One region of the Metabacillus sp. SLBN-84 genome, then DNA from elsewhere that is predicted to be linked to it. Evidence: riboswitches for the same ligand, from Rfam matches in the RefSeq annotation. Region 1 holds a riboswitch; each other region holds the start of a gene.

What was found. Region 1 has a riboswitch for S-adenosylmethionine ahead of mtnW (2,3-diketo-5-methylthiopentyl-1-phosphate enolase). Riboswitches for the same ligand answer to the same signal wherever they lie in the genome.
Region 2: another riboswitch for S-adenosylmethionine. It lies ahead of RKD52_RS20890 (Na+/H+ antiporter NhaC family protein); the one in region 1 lies ahead of mtnW (2,3-diketo-5-methylthiopentyl-1-phosphate enolase).
Region 3: another riboswitch for S-adenosylmethionine. It lies ahead of RKD52_RS16345 (methionine biosynthesis PLP-dependent protein); the one in region 1 lies ahead of mtnW (2,3-diketo-5-methylthiopentyl-1-phosphate enolase).

The regions. Positions count from the first base shown of each region.
Region 1 is NZ_JBRJIP010000001.1:2,811,907-2,817,846, reverse strand. Features, by position in the region: SAM riboswitch class I at 1-75, opposite strand, end outside; gene RKD52_RS14395 (carbon-nitrogen family hydrolase) at 173-961, opposite strand; gene RKD52_RS14390 (aminotransferase class I/II-fold pyridoxal phosphate-dependent enzyme) at 1,063-2,253, shown strand; SAM riboswitch class I at 2,307-2,414, shown strand; gene mtnW (2,3-diketo-5-methylthiopentyl-1-phosphate enolase) at 2,493-3,731, shown strand; gene RKD52_RS14380 (2-hydroxy-3-keto-5-methylthiopentenyl-1-phosphate phosphatase) at 3,728-4,390, shown strand; gene RKD52_RS14375 (methylthioribulose 1-phosphate dehydratase) at 4,387-5,019, shown strand; gene RKD52_RS14370 (1,2-dihydroxy-3-keto-5-methylthiopentene dioxygenase) at 5,045-5,578, shown strand; gene cbpA (cyclic di-AMP binding protein CbpA) at 5,712-5,940, shown strand, end outside.
Region 2 is NZ_JBRJIP010000004.1:33,825-39,764, forward strand. Features, by position in the region: gene RKD52_RS20880 (aldehyde dehydrogenase) at 50-1,420, shown strand; gene RKD52_RS20885 (CarD family transcriptional regulator) at 2,049-2,525, opposite strand; gene RKD52_RS20890 (Na+/H+ antiporter NhaC family protein) at 2,845-4,137, opposite strand; SAM riboswitch class I at 4,260-4,367, opposite strand; gene RKD52_RS20895 (SMI1/KNR4 family protein) at 4,565-5,056, opposite strand; gene RKD52_RS20900 (TetR/AcrR family transcriptional regulator) at 5,309-5,935, shown strand; gene RKD52_RS20905 (GNAT family N-acetyltransferase) at 5,932-5,940, shown strand, end outside.
Region 3 is NZ_JBRJIP010000001.1:3,200,598-3,206,537, reverse strand. Features, by position in the region: gene ssuD (FMNH2-dependent alkanesulfonate monooxygenase) at 1-29, shown strand, start outside; gene RKD52_RS16360 (ABC transporter substrate-binding protein) at 31-1,284, shown strand; gene RKD52_RS16355 (carbohydrate ABC transporter permease) at 1,344-2,219, shown strand; gene RKD52_RS16350 (carbohydrate ABC transporter permease) at 2,237-3,046, shown strand; SAM riboswitch class I at 3,126-3,249, shown strand; gene RKD52_RS16345 (methionine biosynthesis PLP-dependent protein) at 3,382-4,506, shown strand; gene metC (cystathionine beta-lyase) at 4,493-5,680, shown strand; gene RKD52_RS16335 (hypothetical protein) at 5,825-5,940, shown strand, end outside.

The DNA.
Region 1 (5,940 bases):
CCCATTTCGCAATGGTTTTACGGTCGGTTGCTGGGCATCATAGGGCCAAATCCCTCCGCCTGCTCTTGATAAGAGATTCTATTAGGTTTTGTTTTCAAACAATTCGCAATTGATCACTTGTTCTGAATGTTAACAGGTTTTAAAGAAATATGTCAATGCTTTTTTTAGAAAGTTACAAATAAAAATGGGGAAGTCTGTCTTCAAAAACGGGAATTTGTTTTCGGATTTCTTTTACCTTTTCCAGGTCGATTTCTGCTGTAAGAACGGCTTCCTCTGTTCCTGCTTCAGCAAGAATTTCTCCCCATGGATCAATGATCATAGAATGGCCGGCAAAGACGTTTGCAGGATCGCTGCCCGCCCGGTTGCAAGCAACAACGTAGCAGTGATTTTCAATTGCGCGGCTGATCAGCATGGTTTTCCAGTGATGAAGTCTCGGAAGCGGCCACTCCGCAACAACGAACAGGAGTTCAGCCCCATTAACCGTATGAGCGCGGATCCATTCAGGAAAACGGATGTCATAGCAAATGACTCCGGCACTTTGAATTCCTTCAAGCTTAAAAAGTCCCTTTTCTGTGCCGCCATTTAGATACAAGTGTTCATCCATCAGTTTGAAAAGGTGCAGTTTGCTGTATTCGTGCAGGAGTTCACCCTGTCTGTTAAACACGTACATGGTGTTTGTTACTCCTGCTTCTGTTCTTTTTGCTACAGACCCTGCTATGATATTAACCGAGCAGTTTTTTGAAAGGCCGCTCATCAGGGAAAGGGTGCGTTTTCCTTCTTCATCTGCCAGCACATCAAGACGTGTCAGGTCATATCCGGTCGTCCATAACTCCGGCAGGACAATAACATCAGGATTGTCGCTGAGCATGATGGATTTTATCTTTTTTTCCACTGCTGCAATGTTTTCTTCCGGTTTTCCGAATGCAATGTCTGTCTGCAGGCAGGCGATTTTAAGTTTCATATGCGTCATCTCCGCTAAAAAATATTTTCCTTTACAAGCTGACTATAACAATATATGATTTTTGACTAGAATTTCAAGAATTTTCACAAGAAGGTGCAAAGATGAAAAAGTTTGAGCAATCAACGCTATTGAATAATCTTCCGAAACAATTTTTTGCAAGTCTCGTTTCAAAAGTAAATGCGAGTATTGAGGCCGGGCATGATGTCATTAATCTTGGCCAGGGGAATCCCGATCAGCCGACGCCGCCTCATATTGTAAAAGCTCTGCAGGAAGCGGCAGGAAAACCGGACTATCACAAATATTCACCGTTTAGAGGACAGCGCTTTTTAAAAACGGCGATAGCAGAATTTTATCAAAGGGAATATAGCGTCACACTGGATCCTGACACAGAAGTGGCCATTCTTTTTGGGGGAAAGGCAGGTCTTGTGGAAATCCCGCAGTGTCTGCTTAATCCCGGTGAGACGGTTCTAGTTCCCGATCCGGGCTATCCGGATTATTGGTCAGGAGTGGAGCTTGCGAGGGCCCGTATGGAATATATGCCTCTTTTGAAGGAAAATGAGTTTTTGCCTGACTACTCCAAGCTCTCTGAAAAAACGAAGGCGGATGCAAAGCTCATGTTTTTAAACTATCCAAACAACCCTACAGGGGCAGTGGCCAGCCGGAGCTTTTTCGATGAAACGGTTGCGTTTGCAGAAGAAAATGATCTATGCGTCGTCCATGATTTTGCATATGGAGCCATCGGTTTTGACGGCAAAAAGCCGGTCAGCTTTCTTGAGTCAGATGGAGCAAAAGAGACAGGAATCGAAATTTATACGCTGTCTAAGACGTATAACATGGCAGGGTGGAGAATCGGTTTTGCAGTCGGCAATAAAAGCGTCATAGAGTCGATTAATCTTTTGCAGGATCACATGTTTGTCAGTGTGTTCAGCGGAATACAGGAAGCTGCGGCTGTTGCTCTTCTTGCCCCGCAGGACTGTGTCAGTGATCTTGTCGCACGCTATGAAAGCAGACGTGCGGCGTTTATAAAGGCTCTGAACGGCATCGGCTGGAGAGTGGAGGCTCCGCCTGGATCATTCTTTGCATGGCTGCCTGTACCCGAGGGATTCACATCGGAATCATTCGCTGACTATCTGCTGGAACACGCTCATGTATGCGTGGCGCCGGGCATTGGATTCGGGACGTTTGGTGAGGGATATGTCCGTGCCGGACTCTTAACCTCTGAAGAGAGATTAAGAGAAGCCGCAGATAGAATAAAATCTTTAAATCTCTTTTCATTGCCGGTTGACAGCTGAGGAAAAAGCTGTCATAATCCAAATTAATTTCAGGTTATTCAGAACATATACAATTCTTATCAAGAGCAGGTGGAGGGACTGGCCCGATGAAGCCCGGCAACCGACTTAAACAGTGTTTAAGCACGGTGCTAAATCTTGCAGCAATTGCTGGCAGATAAGGATCTTACCCATTTCAGATAAGGTCTCTTCCGTCAGCGGAGGGGACCTTTTTTATTTAAATGCGAAAGGCAGGTACAATCATGAGCGGCGTTACAGCAACTTATCTCATCTATGATCAGTACAGCATCCCAAAAAAAGCAGAAGGAATCGCCACCAGCCTTACGGTCGGCTCATGGACGGACCTTCCGGAGCTTACACAGCAGCAGTTGAAACAGCACAAGGGTCAAGTTGTTTCCGTTGAAGAAACAGATGCTGAAGAACGCATTGCCGAGTTTCTCGGAAAAAAAGTGAAAAAAGGAATTGTGAAAATATTCTATCCCGGCGTGAACTATTCTCATGACCTGCCTGCGGTCCTGACGACGGTTTTCGGAAAGCTTTCCCTTGACGGGGAAGTGAAACTGCTTGATTTGGAGTTTACAGAAGATCTTCTTTCTTCTTTTCAGGGACCTGCATTCGGCATAAGCGGCATCAGGGAAAAACTCGGAGTCTATAACCGGCCTCTTCTCATGAGCATTTTCAAAGGAGTCATCGGACGTGATCTATCGTTTTTAAAAGAACAGCTAAGAAATCAGGTGCTTGGCGGCGTTGATCTTGTAAAGGATGACGAAATTCTGTTTGACAATCCGCTTACGCCGTTTGAACAAAGAATCACAGCAGGAAAAGAAGTGCTCGGCAGGGTGTATGAGGAGACCGGCCATAAAGCGATGTACGCTGTTAACTTAACCGGAAAGACATTCAGCCTCAAAGAGAAGGCAAGACGCGCTTCAGAGCTTGGGGCGGACGCCCTTCTTTTTAATGTTTTCGCTTATGGTCTTGACGTTTTGCAGGAGCTTGCAGAAGACAGGGAGATTCATGTTCCGATCATGGCGCACCCTGCTGTAAGCGGTGCTTTGTCTTCTTCCGCCCTTTATGGTATTTCACATTCTCTGCTGCTTGGAAAATTGCTTCGCCAGTGCGGAGCAGACTTTTCCCTCTTCCCGTCGCCATACGGCAGTGTGGCACTTGAAAGGGATGCCGCACTGTCTATCGGTGCAGCGTGCAAAGAGAGCACTGGGTTAAAAGAAACGTTTCCGGTTCCATCAGCAGGAATTCATCCGGGTCTTGTGCCTGTTCTGATTCAGGATTTTGGCATCGACAGTGTCATTAATGCCGGCGGAGGCGTACACGGGCATCCAAACGGTGCGCAGGCGGGCGGAAGAGCTTTCCGCTCTGCAATCGATGCTGTGCTTGAAGGCATCTCATTATCTGAAAAAGCTAAAAGCCAACAAGACCTTCAGCTTGCGCTGGATCTATGGGGTCAGGTGGAGGTGAACCGATGAGCAAACCGGTTATTATCTGCGATTTTGACGGCACGATTACAAACAATGACAATATTATCGCGCTCATGAAACAATTTGCACCTCCTGAGTGGAACTCTCTGAAAGATGACGTTTTAAGCCGGCGCATCTCAGTCCGTGAAGGAGTCGGCAGGATGTTTGAGCTGATCCCGTCACATCTCAAGGCGGATATGATTCAGCATTTGCTGTTTACCGCACAAATCCGGGACGGATTCAGAAATTTTGTTCAATTTGCAAAAGACAATGAAATACCGCTGTACATTGTGAGCGGAGGAATTGATTTTTTTGTCTATCCGCTGTTAAACGGACTAATTCCATATGACCGCGTCTACTGCAATGAATCAGATTTCAGCGGGGAATATGTTCAAATCCTCTGGCCGAACTCATGTGATGACAGGTGCACAAATGACTGCGGATGCTGTAAACCGAGCATCATCAGAAAGCTTGTTGCCTCTGATCAGGAGGTCATTGTGATCGGAGATTCGGTGACAGATCTTGAAGCGGCCAAGCTTGCAGATTTTGTATTTGCCCGGGATTATCTTCTTGAGAAATGCGATGCACTAAAGCTGCGCCATCAGGCTTTCTCAAGCTTTTATGACGTAATTGAAGGGCTTAAGAAAAGGCAGGAGGCGGCAGTATGAGCTTATATAAACAGCGATGGAGTGAGCTTGCATCTGTGAAAAGGGAACTGGCGGAACGGGACTGGTTCCCGGGTACAAGCGGAAATCTTGCGATAAAAGTACATTCCGACCCGCTCTCATTTCTGGTCACATCAAGCGGAAAAGACAAGAGACTTGAAACAGATGAAGATTTTCTGCTTGTGGACGGTGCTGGAACACCCCTTGAAGACACAGCTCAAAGGCCTTCAGCGGAAACCCTTCTGCACGTAGAAATCTATAAGCGGACCAGTGCCGGCTGCAGCCTCCATGTCCACACCGTAGACAATAATGTGATTTCTGAAATATATGGCGATGAAGGCGGAATCACTTTCAAAGGGCAGGAGATTATTAAAGCTTTCGGGCTGTGGGAAGAGGATGCGGAATGGCATATTCCAATCATCGAAAACCCTGCGGATATTCCTGCTCTCGCTGCTGACTTTGGACGGTATGTCAAAGGCAGCTTTGGTGCCGTTCTCATTCGGAATCACGGCATTACGGTTTGGGGCAAAGACGCTTTTGAAGCCAAAAAAGTGCTGGAAGCGTGCGAATTTTTATTTTCCTATCAAGTGAAATTACTTGCTCTTAAACAGGCAAAATCGCTCGTGCGATAAATTAAACATACAGGAGGAATGAAGGATGGCGACGATTCGACTTCAAGAAACGAATGAAAGATTAACAGATCAAAAGGAAGTTTCAGCTTTTCTTAATGCGCAGGAGGTTATTTATGAGCAATGGGATATAGAGAAGCTGCCTGAGGCATTGAGAGAAAACTTCAGTCTTTCTAATGAACAAAAAGAAGAAATTCTTCAGGTGTTCACAAATGAAATTGCGGATATCTCGGAACGCCGCGGCTACAAGGCGCAGGACGTTATTTCTTTGTCTGAAAGCACGCCGAACCTTGAACAGCTTCTTCAAAATTTCCAGCAGGAGCACCATCACACAGATGACGAAGTCCGCTTCATTGTCAGCGGCCACGGTATTTTTATTATCCAGGCAAAAGACGGCTCATTTTTTGATGTTGAACTGGACCCAGGCGACCTGATCTCTGTTCCTCCGAACATCCGCCACTACTTTACACTTCAGGAAGACCGCAAAGTAGTAGCAGTCCGCATTTTTGTAACGACTGAAGGATGGGTGCCTATCTACGAAAAAGAACAGCAGCAGGCTTAAACGGTCTAAAACCCCCTTCACTTTCAGAAAGGGGGTTTCTTCCGGTCATTAGACGAAATAATACGAATTTTCTTTACTCTTACCTTGTTCTATGGTAAATTTTCAACAATATAGAGAGGGGAGGATTGTCAGCATGAAAATTCGCTACAATTTTGTTAAAAAAGAGGATGTCAGGTACTGCAAGGCGGAGAGCACTGTAAAAGAAGCTTACGAATTGCTGAAAGAATCAGGCTACCGCAGCATTCCTGTTCTGAAAGACAACGGAACAGTTTTCGCAGGTTTGATCTATAAAGTTGATCTGCTCGATTATTATGTAGAAAAGCAGGGCAAGGATGAGGATTCAATTGAATCTTTGATTGCAG
Region 2 (5,940 bases), on a different contig from region 1:
ACGTTTATAAGATTAAACATATAAACACTTAAAAGGCGGTAATAATAAAATGGAACAAATTCAATCCATTCTTGCGGCCCAAAGAGAGTATTTTTTAAAGGGACATACAAGAAAACTCGAGGACCGCAAAAAAAACCTGGATCGTCTCCGCAATTCGATAAAAAGAAACGAGCAGGCCATTATAGATGCACTGAATAAGGACTTAAACAAATCCGAGTTTGAGGCCTATACAACAGAAATCGGGATCCTGCTTGAAGAGATCTCTTTTGCGGGCAAACATTTAAAAAAGTGGGCAGCCCCCGAAAAAGTGAAAACGGCGGTTACCCATATCGGCACAACCGGGCGGATTATCCCTGAACCTTACGGAACGGCACTGATTATCGCCCCGTGGAACTATCCCTTCCAGCTTGCTTTATCGCCGCTTGTCGGTGCCATATCGGCAGGGAATACAGCGGTCTTAAAGCCTTCTGAATTCGCTCCGGCTGTATCCGCTCTGCTGAAGAAGATAATTGAAGAAACGTTTCCAAAGGAGTATATCGCCGTCATTGAAGGCGGAATAGAAACGAATCAGCAGCTTCTGGCAGAGAAGTTCGATACGATTTTCTTCACCGGCAGCGTGCCGGTCGGCAAAATTGTGATGGAGGCCGCATCGAAGCATCTGACACCAGTTACTCTTGAGCTTGGCGGGAAAAGTCCATGTATTGTTCACAAGGACGCTGACCTTAAGCTCTCTGCTCGCAGAATTGCTTTCGGAAAGTTTACAAATGCAGGCCAAACCTGTATTGCACCTGACTATTTAATGGTTCACGAAGACATAAAAGAGGAATTTATGACACTGCTCAAGTCGGAAATTGAGCAAATGTTCGGCAAGGATCCTCTCCAGAATGAAAAGTACAGCCGTATGATCAGCGAAAAACATTTTGACCGTCTGACAGAGTTTTTTAAAGATGGGACCATTCTTCATGGAGGCGAGTCAGATAAATCCACGCTCACAATTGCTCCGACCATCCTTGGGGATGTGGCAGCAGATTCTCCTGTTATGCAGGAGGAGATCTTCGGACCGATTTTCCCTGTACTCCAGTACAGTGAGCTGGAAGAAGCCATCTCTTTTATCCAGGCACGCCCTAAACCGCTTGCGCTTTATTTATTCACATCAAGCAAGCAGACAGAAGAGCAGGTGGTCACCAGGGTTTCTTTTGGAGGAGGCTGCATCAATGATACGCTTATGCACATCGCAACTCCGCACCTGCCGTTTGGAGGAGTAGGAGAAAGCGGAATGGGCAATTATCACGGCAAATTCAGCTTCGATGCTTTTTCTCACTATAAAAGTGTTTTGAATCAAACAACCAGATTTGACTTGAGCTTCCGTTATCCGAATGCGAAAAACGGGTTGAAGATTGTGAAGCGGCTTTTAAAGTAATAGATCTTGATCTGAAGAATCCTAACAGAAAAAAGATGAAAGAAATAAAAAGCCAAGATGAAGAAAGTCCACGTTATCCTTCATTAAAGGATTAAGACCATCACCACTAATCTTACCTATATGTGAATGAAACAAAAAATGGTTTCCTAGTCTGGAAACCATTTTTGCATTTGACCATATGGTGTTACCCATTCGATTATCTTTTTTACGTAAAGAAGAAACAATTACTATTCACTGTCTCAGTTGATGTACAAAATTCTCAAGGATAGAGGTGATATTGATTGTTTTTTTCTAGAAATAACGGACTAGATAATAAATTGTATACCTAAAACAATGAAAGCCCTACCTCTCTTTCATCCTTACGGCTCCTTGTCCGTGCCAGTGTGAATCAGGATTGCAAAAATCAAGCGATTATTTTATCGAGTTATTTGATGAAACTTCAAACGTTCGTAAAAGAAATTCAAAAATAGAAATGGATTAGATTGCAGAAATAACAAAAGAGGTTAATGCTCTAATAGTGAGCTGAAGAAGTTGGCTGATTTTGAAAAGATTTACTCTTAATAAGCATCATATTCCCGTCAAATTCAGGGTATTCTCGGGAGTTGTAATACATTATCTATAATTAACCTTAACAGAAACTACTTATTTGATTATCAGTGATCCCTTTAATGACTCCCAGTTCACTAATCAAAAATTCATGTGCGTTATCCAACATTTTTTTTTCACTTGTATTAAGTGCCTTTTCTTTCTTCATACGCATTAAATCGCGTATAACTTCAGCACCTTCTTGTATGTTGCCAGTTTTAATTTTGTCCGTGTTCACTTTATACCTTTGTTTCCACGTCAGTAATTTATCTGATTCTCCATGCTGAAAAATGTGTATGATGTGCTTTAATGCAATTATGTCAGTAACTGGGCGTATACTTGAACTCAATATTTTATCTGTAGGAATCATGACCTGCATATTACCTATTAACATATTTATGACATAATACTGTTGGTTTTTTCCTGATATTTCCTTATCTTCTATAGCTTTAATTACACCGACTCCGTGCATTGGATAAACAATGTTATCGCCAATTTGAAACAAATAATCCACCTCCATATATGGTAACCTTCTTAAGCTTAACATGTATATTGTTTTTAATCAAATTTTTAATAATATCATAAATTAATTTTATGTGTCAACTACTTTTTCTTTGAAGATCAAAAAATGAAAAATTAGAAGGAAATCCTGCTAATTCCTATGCGATTTGATATGTTAAATTTGAGTAAGAATTACAAGTAAACCTATTTATATCAATAAAAAAGCATACCAATTTATATGCAAATTAGTATGCTGATTGATATTTTATTTACCGTGTTATTTAGCAGTTTGCACCTTTCAGCCGAACCCGTTACCAAAAAGGACGCTGTTCATTTTCTTACGCTGCTTTTCTTTTAAATCGCGGAAATTGAATCAAGATCGCCACAATACCGCACAGGGCAATCAGTACCGGATAAAACGAGTACGGCAGAATGCTTGTCGGCGAGATGGAAGCAAATTCAGCCGCTGAAAGCATCTGCGCACCGTAGGGGATCAGTCCCTGGATGCTGCATGAAAAGATATCGAGAAGACTGGCTGATTTTCGTTTATCGATTTCATACTTGTCCGCCATATCTTTGGCAAGTGGGCCAGTCGCAATGATTGAGATTGTGTTGTTTGCCGTTGCAAGGTTCGTTGAGCTGACAAGGCCTGCAATCGCAAATTCCGCTCCTTTTTTGGAGGAAATGCGCTTTGTCATGGTTTCGAGAATAAAGTGAATGCCGCCATTACGCTTGATAAGCTCTACCATACCGCCAATCAGGAGCGAAAGAATGACAAGCTCGGCCATTCCCATAATGCCGTCTGTTATTTTCTGCAGAAACGCTGTTAATGTGTAGCTGCCGTCTGCTATTCCAATCATACCGGAAAGGATAATTCCGCCTGCAAGAACAACAATCACATTCATTCCGAGCAGGGCTGCTGCAAGAACCCCGATGTATGGAAGCATTTTTACCCAGCTGTATGCGTCGGGCGAAACAGGCGCCTGACCTCCAAGTGTCATCACAAACAGAATGACGCACGTTACGATGGCTGCAGGCAGGACGATGAAGAAGTTTACTTTAAACTTGTCTCTCATTTCCGTTTGCTGTGTTCGAACAGCCGCAATGGTTGTATCCGAGATGAACGATAAGTTATCTCCAAACATGGCACCGCCAATAATGGCACCCATTGCAAGAGCCGCAGAGATGTCTGCCTCTGTACTTATTCCGACTCCAATCGGCGCAAGAGCTGCAATCGTTCCTGTAGAGGTACCCATCGCAAGCGAAATAAACGCACCAATGATAAACAGTCCTGCAATCAGCAGGCTTTGAGGGAGAAAGGTAAGTGCCAGGTTAACCGTTGATTCAACGGCTCCCATCCCTTTTGCCACCTCCGAAAAAGCACCCGCAAGAATAAAGATAAAGACCATGATCATTAAGTCGGGGTGTCCGGCTCCTTTTGAAAAGCTCTCCACTTTTGATGTGAAGCTTTCTTTCCGGTTCATGATAAGAGCTGCTGCTGCGGCAACAAGGATTGCCACAAGGATCGGCATTTTATAGAAGTCTCCTGTGATGATGCCCGATCCCACAAACAGTCCGATGAAAATAACGAGGGGCAAAAGTGCCCAGCCGTTAGCTTTTGTGTCCATAATAACCACCTTTCAATTCTTCATATTCATAGTGTTCCGCTCTCTGCTGATAAAAGCAGCCGCATAAAAAAAGATCTCCTCTTGATAACAAGAAGAGATCCTATATCCGGAATGGAAATAAGCTCTTCTCATTTTTCAAGCGCATGGCTTGCTGGAATTGGCACAGCACTCAAGAATGCGAGTCCGCTGCCGAGGCATCACAGGGCCAGTCCCTCTGCCTCTCTTAATAAGAAGATGATATGTGTGTTTTAAAAAATACCTTTACTACATTAAGGGGTTGCGGTGCAAAAGTCAAATGGCAGTTTTTACTCGAATTATATTCTAAATTATTTTAGTTTTTTGTTAATTCTCTAAATGAAATATAGGGTTCAATAGCAGAAGCAGAAATAGAAAAAGGGCCAATACAATTTCGTATCGGCCCTTTTTCTATTTATTTCATTAACCAGAATAATTCACCTTCAAATTCAATTAGTTTTTCTATAAACTCTTCAAAGGTCATTTTAAGGTTTTGTGGAGGATCGCTATTATCAATGTCCTCATAAAATAAATAATCTTTTTCTCCTCTTTTAACTTTTTCTTCGTCTATTAAAAAATATCCAACATCTGCGTATCTCATTACACAATAATATTTTTGAGGAATTAGATGAGAAATAGAGAGGGTTTCTTGTATTGTTTCCTTTAAACTGTGGACAAAAACGCCGCTCCCCCAATCATCAGTGGAAATTCTTACCCCATTATGTAAGGTTAAAAACGTCTTATAGTCATCCGGTAAAACAAAGTTAAATTCATTCAATTCTTGTAATGATGCGGGGTCAAAAAACAAACATTTCTTTTCTGCTACCGTACCATCACTCAAATGAATTCGAATTCTACCATCTCCATCTAGCTTCGCTTTCAAAGACTTCAATGTCTCTATGATCATTTTCCACCTCAAAAAGTTACTATTTATTCCCCAAAGGAGTAACAGTTTGTTGATGCATTCCTTCTGGCAGGGCGTATAAATTTATCATATCATTATTTCCTCCTCTTTCCAGTGGATTTATATGAGGCACAACCAATGGAGACCAATGGCAGTTTTTACTCGATTCATAATCAAAATTGTTTGAATTTTTCGTTGTGTATGGAATAATATGGACTATATAGTCGGTTTTAAAAAAAGAAGGGCGGGCTGCAAATGGCTCCAATTGTATCAGAGGAATATAAGGAGAAGAAGAAGCGGCATATTCTGGACAGTTCTCTGAAGGCGTTCGGTGAAAAAGGGTTCCAGCTGGCCACCATCGATGACATTGTAGCAGAATCCGGATTGAGCAAAGGAGCCATCTATAACTATTTCAAAAGCAAGGAAGAGATTTATCTGCAGCTGATGCAAAGAAAGACAGAAGAAAATATCGCAGGATTAAAAGAACGTTTCCGTATAAAGGAAACGGCTGAAGAAAAGCTCAGGCAGTTTTTCGAAAACTATCTGGAGATCAAGCTTTCACCGGACTGGCAGCGGATGATCGGCGTTCATCTTGAGTTCTGGATTCATTCAGGACGGGATGAAGAGCTGAAACGGGTGATGACGGCAAGGTATGAGGAAGTTTACCGGACGCTGCTGATGGAGATTTTGCAGGAAGGAACCGAGCGGAAGGAATTCCGGCCGGATGTAAATCCTGCGATTATCTCGTCCATGGTTTGGGGAACGATTGACGGCACCTGCCTACATTATTCTGTCATCGGAAATGACTATCCGTTCCGGGAACAGATAAAGACACTTGAAGAAATGGTTTTTATGTACGTAAGAAAAGGGGAGAGAGAATGATCACA
Region 3 (5,940 bases), 390 kb from region 1:
AACATAAAACCATCAAACAGGAGGTATAAGATGAACAAAAAGCTCAGCAGCTTCTTAGCGGCAATTTTCGTAATGGTCCTTGCTTTAGCCGGATGCTCCTCAAATGAAACAGGAGGGAGCGGGAAAGACGGTGTGACAGAAATCAGCTTTATCCACTGGCGCGGGGAGGATGCTGAAGTTTTCAAAGAACTGATCAGCAAATTCGAAAAAGAGAATCCGAAAATCAAAGTGAACATGACAGTCTATCCATCTGAGGAATATCAGTCTACTGCACAGACGCTGCTCAGAGACGGTTCAACGGGAGATGTGTTTACTTCATTCCCGGGTTCTCAATTTGAAATTATTAAAAAAGCAGGCTTTTTTGCTGACCTTTCCAATGAGGAATTTGTTCAAAATTACAATGAAAACCTGATAGAATCAGGAAAGGCAGACGGCAAACAGCTTGCCGTTCCGCTGCAGCTTGTCTATAACCAGCCTGTCTATAATGCAGGTATTTTCGAAGAGCTCGGTCTTGAGCCTCCTAAAGACTGGGAAGGGTTTTTAGCTCTTTGCGAAACTCTTAAAGAAAACGGCTATACCCCTATCGCCTTCCCTGGAGCTGACATTGGTCCAGGACAGCTGATGAACAGCATGATGATGAACAATGCGCCGGACGAAGAGATTTTTGCTAAACTTATGGCCGGCGATGCGAAATTGACAGATGAGTGGTGGGTCAAAACACTTTCTCAATTTAAAGAGCTGACGGATAAAGGCTATATTACAAAAGAAGCCCTCGGCACAAAGCATGACGGCGCCATTGCGCTGATGGCCCAGGAAAAAGCAGGAATGCTTGCAAGCGGATCATACGCTATGGCCGGCATTAAGCAGCAAAATCCGGACATCAAGCTTCAGCTTCTTGCGCCAATCACGGTTGCTGAAAATGAAGCGAAATACGAAGGTGTCCATACAACCACGTTCATGCTTGCAGTCAACAGCAAATCAGAAAAGCAGGATGCAGCAAAGAAATTCGTGAGCTTCCTTTCTGAAACCGAAAATGCAGGCGAATACGCAAATAAAACCGGTCAGCATGTAACACTTAAGGATGTCACGTATGAGTCTGAAGAATTGAAAGATACAGCTGTCTGGATGGAAAAAAACACACGGTTCCAGCCCCGCTTTCTAATTCCGAATGCAGATGTTGAAAAAGCGGTGATCGCGTCCATACAAGCTGTCATCGGCGGAACGGATCCTGAAAAAGCAGCTGCAGAAGCACAAAAAATCGTTGAGCAGAACTTAAGCAAGTAATCCGGAGAAGAGGGGGAAAGCCCCTCTTCTTCTCATCATGAAAGGAGGCCTTTTCATTGCTGAAACATAACAAATCACTGCTGTTCTTTCTGGCACCCGGCATTCTTGTGTACAGCATCTTTTTTATCTACCCGACACTGAGCGCCTTCTTTTACTCATTTACTAACTGGGACGGCATATCTCCTGATTTTGATTTCGTCGGAGTGACCAATTATATCAATCTGGCGACAAATGATTCTATTTTTGCAAAAGCACTTGGAAACAACGTGAAATTCATGCTGTTTGTCGTTGTCTTTCAAACGCTGTTTTCCCTTGTATTTGCCCTGTTCCTGATTAAAAACACAAGGACCAATGTTTTTTTCAGGGCGCTGTTCTTTTTTCCTACGATTCTATCCTCTGTTTCAGTCGCCTTTATCTGGTCGTTTATTTACGATCCAAACCTTGGGCTCCTTAAAACCATTCTTACAGGGCTGCAGCTTGATTTCCTGGCACAGAACTGGCTAGGTGATGAGAAAATCGCCATCTTTTCAATTGCTGTCGTGCAAGTATGGTTTCATACAGGACAGATGATTATCATTTTTGTTGCCGGTCTTCAGAGTATTCCTGCCGATCTTTACGAGGTGGCAAAAATAGAAGGGGCAAGCAGATGGCAGACGTTCAAAAAAGTCACATGGCCGCTTGTAGCTCCCGCAGCAACCATCGTTGTGGCCTACACAACGATCCAGTCCTTTAAGGCGTTCGATCTGATCTTTGCCATGACTCGGGGTGGTCCGAACTATTCAACGGAGATTATCGCAACCCTGATCTACACAACCGCATTCAGAAGCTTTAAATTCGGCTATGCATCAGCAGAATCAGTTATTTTTATGGCCGTTATTGCCCTGATTACGTTTGTGCAGTTTAAAGCATTGCGCGCAAACAGGGTCGACTACTGAGGAAAGGGTGACGAACGTTGAAAGGAACAAAGTACGGACTCATATTGATCTATGCAGCCATTATCATCATTCCGATTTTCGCCATCTTTTTAACAACGTTTAAAACGATTGCTGAAATGTATGAAAATGTGCTAGGACTGCCTGAACGGTTTTCGGTGTCAAATTACATATCTATTTTTCAAGAGCAGTCGATGGGCCTTTATTTTCAAAACAGCTCGATTGTCACGCTTGTATCCGTCTTTCTGACGCTGTTTTTTGCAAGCCTGATCGCCTATGCCATCACGCGAATCGGCGGTGTATTCAGCGCTGCTGTGTTCGGTTTCTTTACACTTGGCATGATGATTCCTGCGCAGGTGAACATGATTCCGCTCTATCAGCTGATTTTTCAGCTGAAGCTGACGAACAGTCTTGTGGGGCTGATGATCGTCAACATTGCGGCTACCTTGCCCGTTGCTGTTTTTATCCTCACCGGATTCATGAAAACTCTGCCGAAATCGTTATTTGAAGCAGGATCCATTGACGGCGCCGGGAACTGGCTGATGTACCGCAAAATTGCCTTGCCGCTCTCGCTTCCATCGCTGTCGGCTACAGCCATTTTTCTGTTCGTGATGCACTGGAACGACCTGCTTTATCCCTTGCTTTTCATCACGAAAGATGAATATAAGACCTTGCCGCTTGCTCTCCTTGAATTCCAGGGGGAGTACATGACAAACTATCCGATGCTGTTCACAGGTGTGATGATCGCATCTGCTCCGCTGATTATCGCCTACATCTTCCTTCAGAAATATTTCATTGCGGGAATGACAGCAGGCTCAGTGAAGGGCTGAGTTTTTTGCCTAAACCTCTTGCATTTATGAAAAAAGTGAGGTAAGGTAATAAAAACATTTAAAAAATTCATACTATTTATTCTTATCCAGAGAGGTGGAGGGTTCTGGCCCTGTGAAACCTCAGCAACCGGAAAAGATCAGGCGGATGCCTGTTCGAACCAAGGTGCTAATTCCAGCAAGCTTGTATGCTTGGGAGATAAGAGGAAGCCAGTTTCGCAGAACCAAGCGTCTTCTTCTTATATGAGGAAGGCGCTTTTTATTTTTCCAATGTATACAAGACAGCCCGGTCCAGGGCGTGTAAAAAGAAGAAATGACAAACAGGATGGTGTTTAAACATGTCGGAACGCATTGAAACAACTTTGGCGCAAATCGGGAATCGCAGTGAAAACATAACGGGAACGGTAAACCCCCCCGTCTACTTTTCAACAGCCTACAGACATAATGGAATCGGGGAATCAACAGGGTTTGATTACATCAGGACGGGGAATCCGACGAGAACGATTTTAGAAAAAGCAATTGCAGATCTTGAGCACGGCGATCAGGGGTATGCGTTCAGTTCTGGAATGGCGGCCATTCAGACGCTGATGGCCCTGTTTAAAAGCGGGGATGAACTGATCGTCTCCTCCGATTTGTACGGCGGAACATACCGCTTGTTTGAGCGTGAATGGCGCAAATACGGCCTTGTTTTCCATTATGCGGATTTTAAAGACGGGGACTGTACAAAGCAGCTGATCAATGACCGCACAAAGGCGATTTTTCTGGAGACTCCGACAAATCCTTTGATGCAGGAAACAGAGGTCAGCGATATAGCCGAAATTGCACGGGAACACAATTTGCTGCTGATAGTTGATAATACGTTCTACACGCCGATTCTGCAGAAGCCGATTTTAGACGGAGCCGATATTGTCATTCACAGTGCAACCAAATATTTGGGCGGACATAACGATGTACTTGCAGGCCTTGTCGTCGCAAAAGGCAAAGAGCTGTGCGAAGAGCTCGCACAGCATCATAATGCAATAGGCGGAGTGCTCTCCCCGTTTGATTCATGGCTTTTGATCCGCGGGATGAAGACACTTGCTTTAAGGATGAATCAGCATGAAAAAAATGCAGGACAGCTTGCGGCATTTTTGGAGAGCCAATCCGAAGTAACAGATGTTTTGTATCCGGGTAAAGGCGGAATGCTTTCGTTCAGGCTGCAAAAGGAAGAGTGGGTCAACCCGTTTTTAAAAGCTCTGAAGACAATAACATTCGCAGAGAGCCTCGGAGGCGTGGAGAGCTTTATCACATATCCGGCCACACAGACACATATGGATATTCCTGAAGAGATCAGAGCAGCAAACGGCGTATGCAACCGCCTCCTGCGCTTTTCAGTCGGAATTGAACACGCAGGTGATCTGGAGCGGGATCTGGTTCAGGCATTTGAACTTATGAAGGAGGCAGATAAAGTTGAGCAGCGGTAAGTGGACATTTGAGACGAAACTGCTTCACAACAGTCATAAGGCGCAGAAAGACACAGGGGCGGTCAGCGTTCCCATCCATCATTCATCAACGTTTCATCAGTTTGATTTTGACGATTACGGTAAATTCGACTACGGGCGTTCAGGCAATCCGACCCGGGAAACACTCGAGCAGGCCATCACCGAACTTGAAGGCGGAACGAGAGGCTTTGCTTTTGCATCCGGGATGGCAGCAATCTCCACCTGTTTTCTGCTCCTGTCAAAAGGCGACCACGTCCTGATTACAGAGGATGTGTACGGGGGAACGTACCGGATTATCACAGACGTTCTCAGCAGATTCGGCATTGAATACAGCTTTGTTGATATGACGGATCTCCATGAAGTGGCCTCGCATATCCGGCCCAACACGAAAGTCATTTACGTTGAAACACCGTCCAATCCTTTGTTGAAAATTACGGATATCCGCGGAATTACAAAGCTTGCAAAGGCAAACGGATGCCTGACGTTTTTAGATAATACGTTTTTGACTCCAGCCCTGCAGCGGCCGATTGAACTCGGTGTGGACATCGTCCTTCACAGCGCCACCAAATTCCTTGCCGGACACAGCGATGTCCTTGCAGGCCTTGCCGTTGTTAAAGGGGAGGAGCTTGCTGCGAGAGTACAGAAACTGCAGAACGCATTCGGGGCCGTGCTCGGCGTCCAGGACTGCTGGCTCGTTCTCCGCGGCATGAAAACATTGAACGTAAGGCTGCAGCAGTCCAGTGAGTCTGCACGAAAACTCGCAGACTATTTATCCCGTCATAAAGCGGTCCGGAACGTCTACTACCCGGGACTAACCTTTCATCCGGGACACTCGATCCAGCGGTATCAGGCAGACGGTCCCGGGGCTGTCCTGTCTTTCACACTGGCAAACGAGGATGCCGTCCGCACGCTCGTTAAAAATGTTGAGCTGCCGGTATTTGCGGTAAGCCTTGGAGCGGTCGAGTCCATACTGTCCTATCCGGCCAGAATGTCCCACGCAGCGATGCCAAAAGAAGAAAGGGAGCGCCGCGGAATAACGGACGGACTTCTCCGCATCAGCGTCGGACTGGAAAATGCGGATGATCTGATCAAAGATTTTGACCAGGCACTTGCAAAACTGCCGGCGAGTGCAGTGGAGAATAAATTAAGAGCTTAATAGAAAACATGGAGCTTGCAGCAGACGGTTTTCAGAGAAGAGTATATGGCCTCAAATGAAAGAAAAACATCTGAAAAAACAGAGAAAACACATTTTTCCATCCTTGAAAGAATGATATAGTTTTAGGGAAAGGTGGGAAAATGTGTGGGCTGTTTAGGGTTTTTGTTCAGGATTTTCTTTCTGCTGGGAGCTTCATTCCTGGTTTTCTTTACAGGATTAGCTGCATTTATTGAATTTGTAACACTTCCTTTTGATGGTAC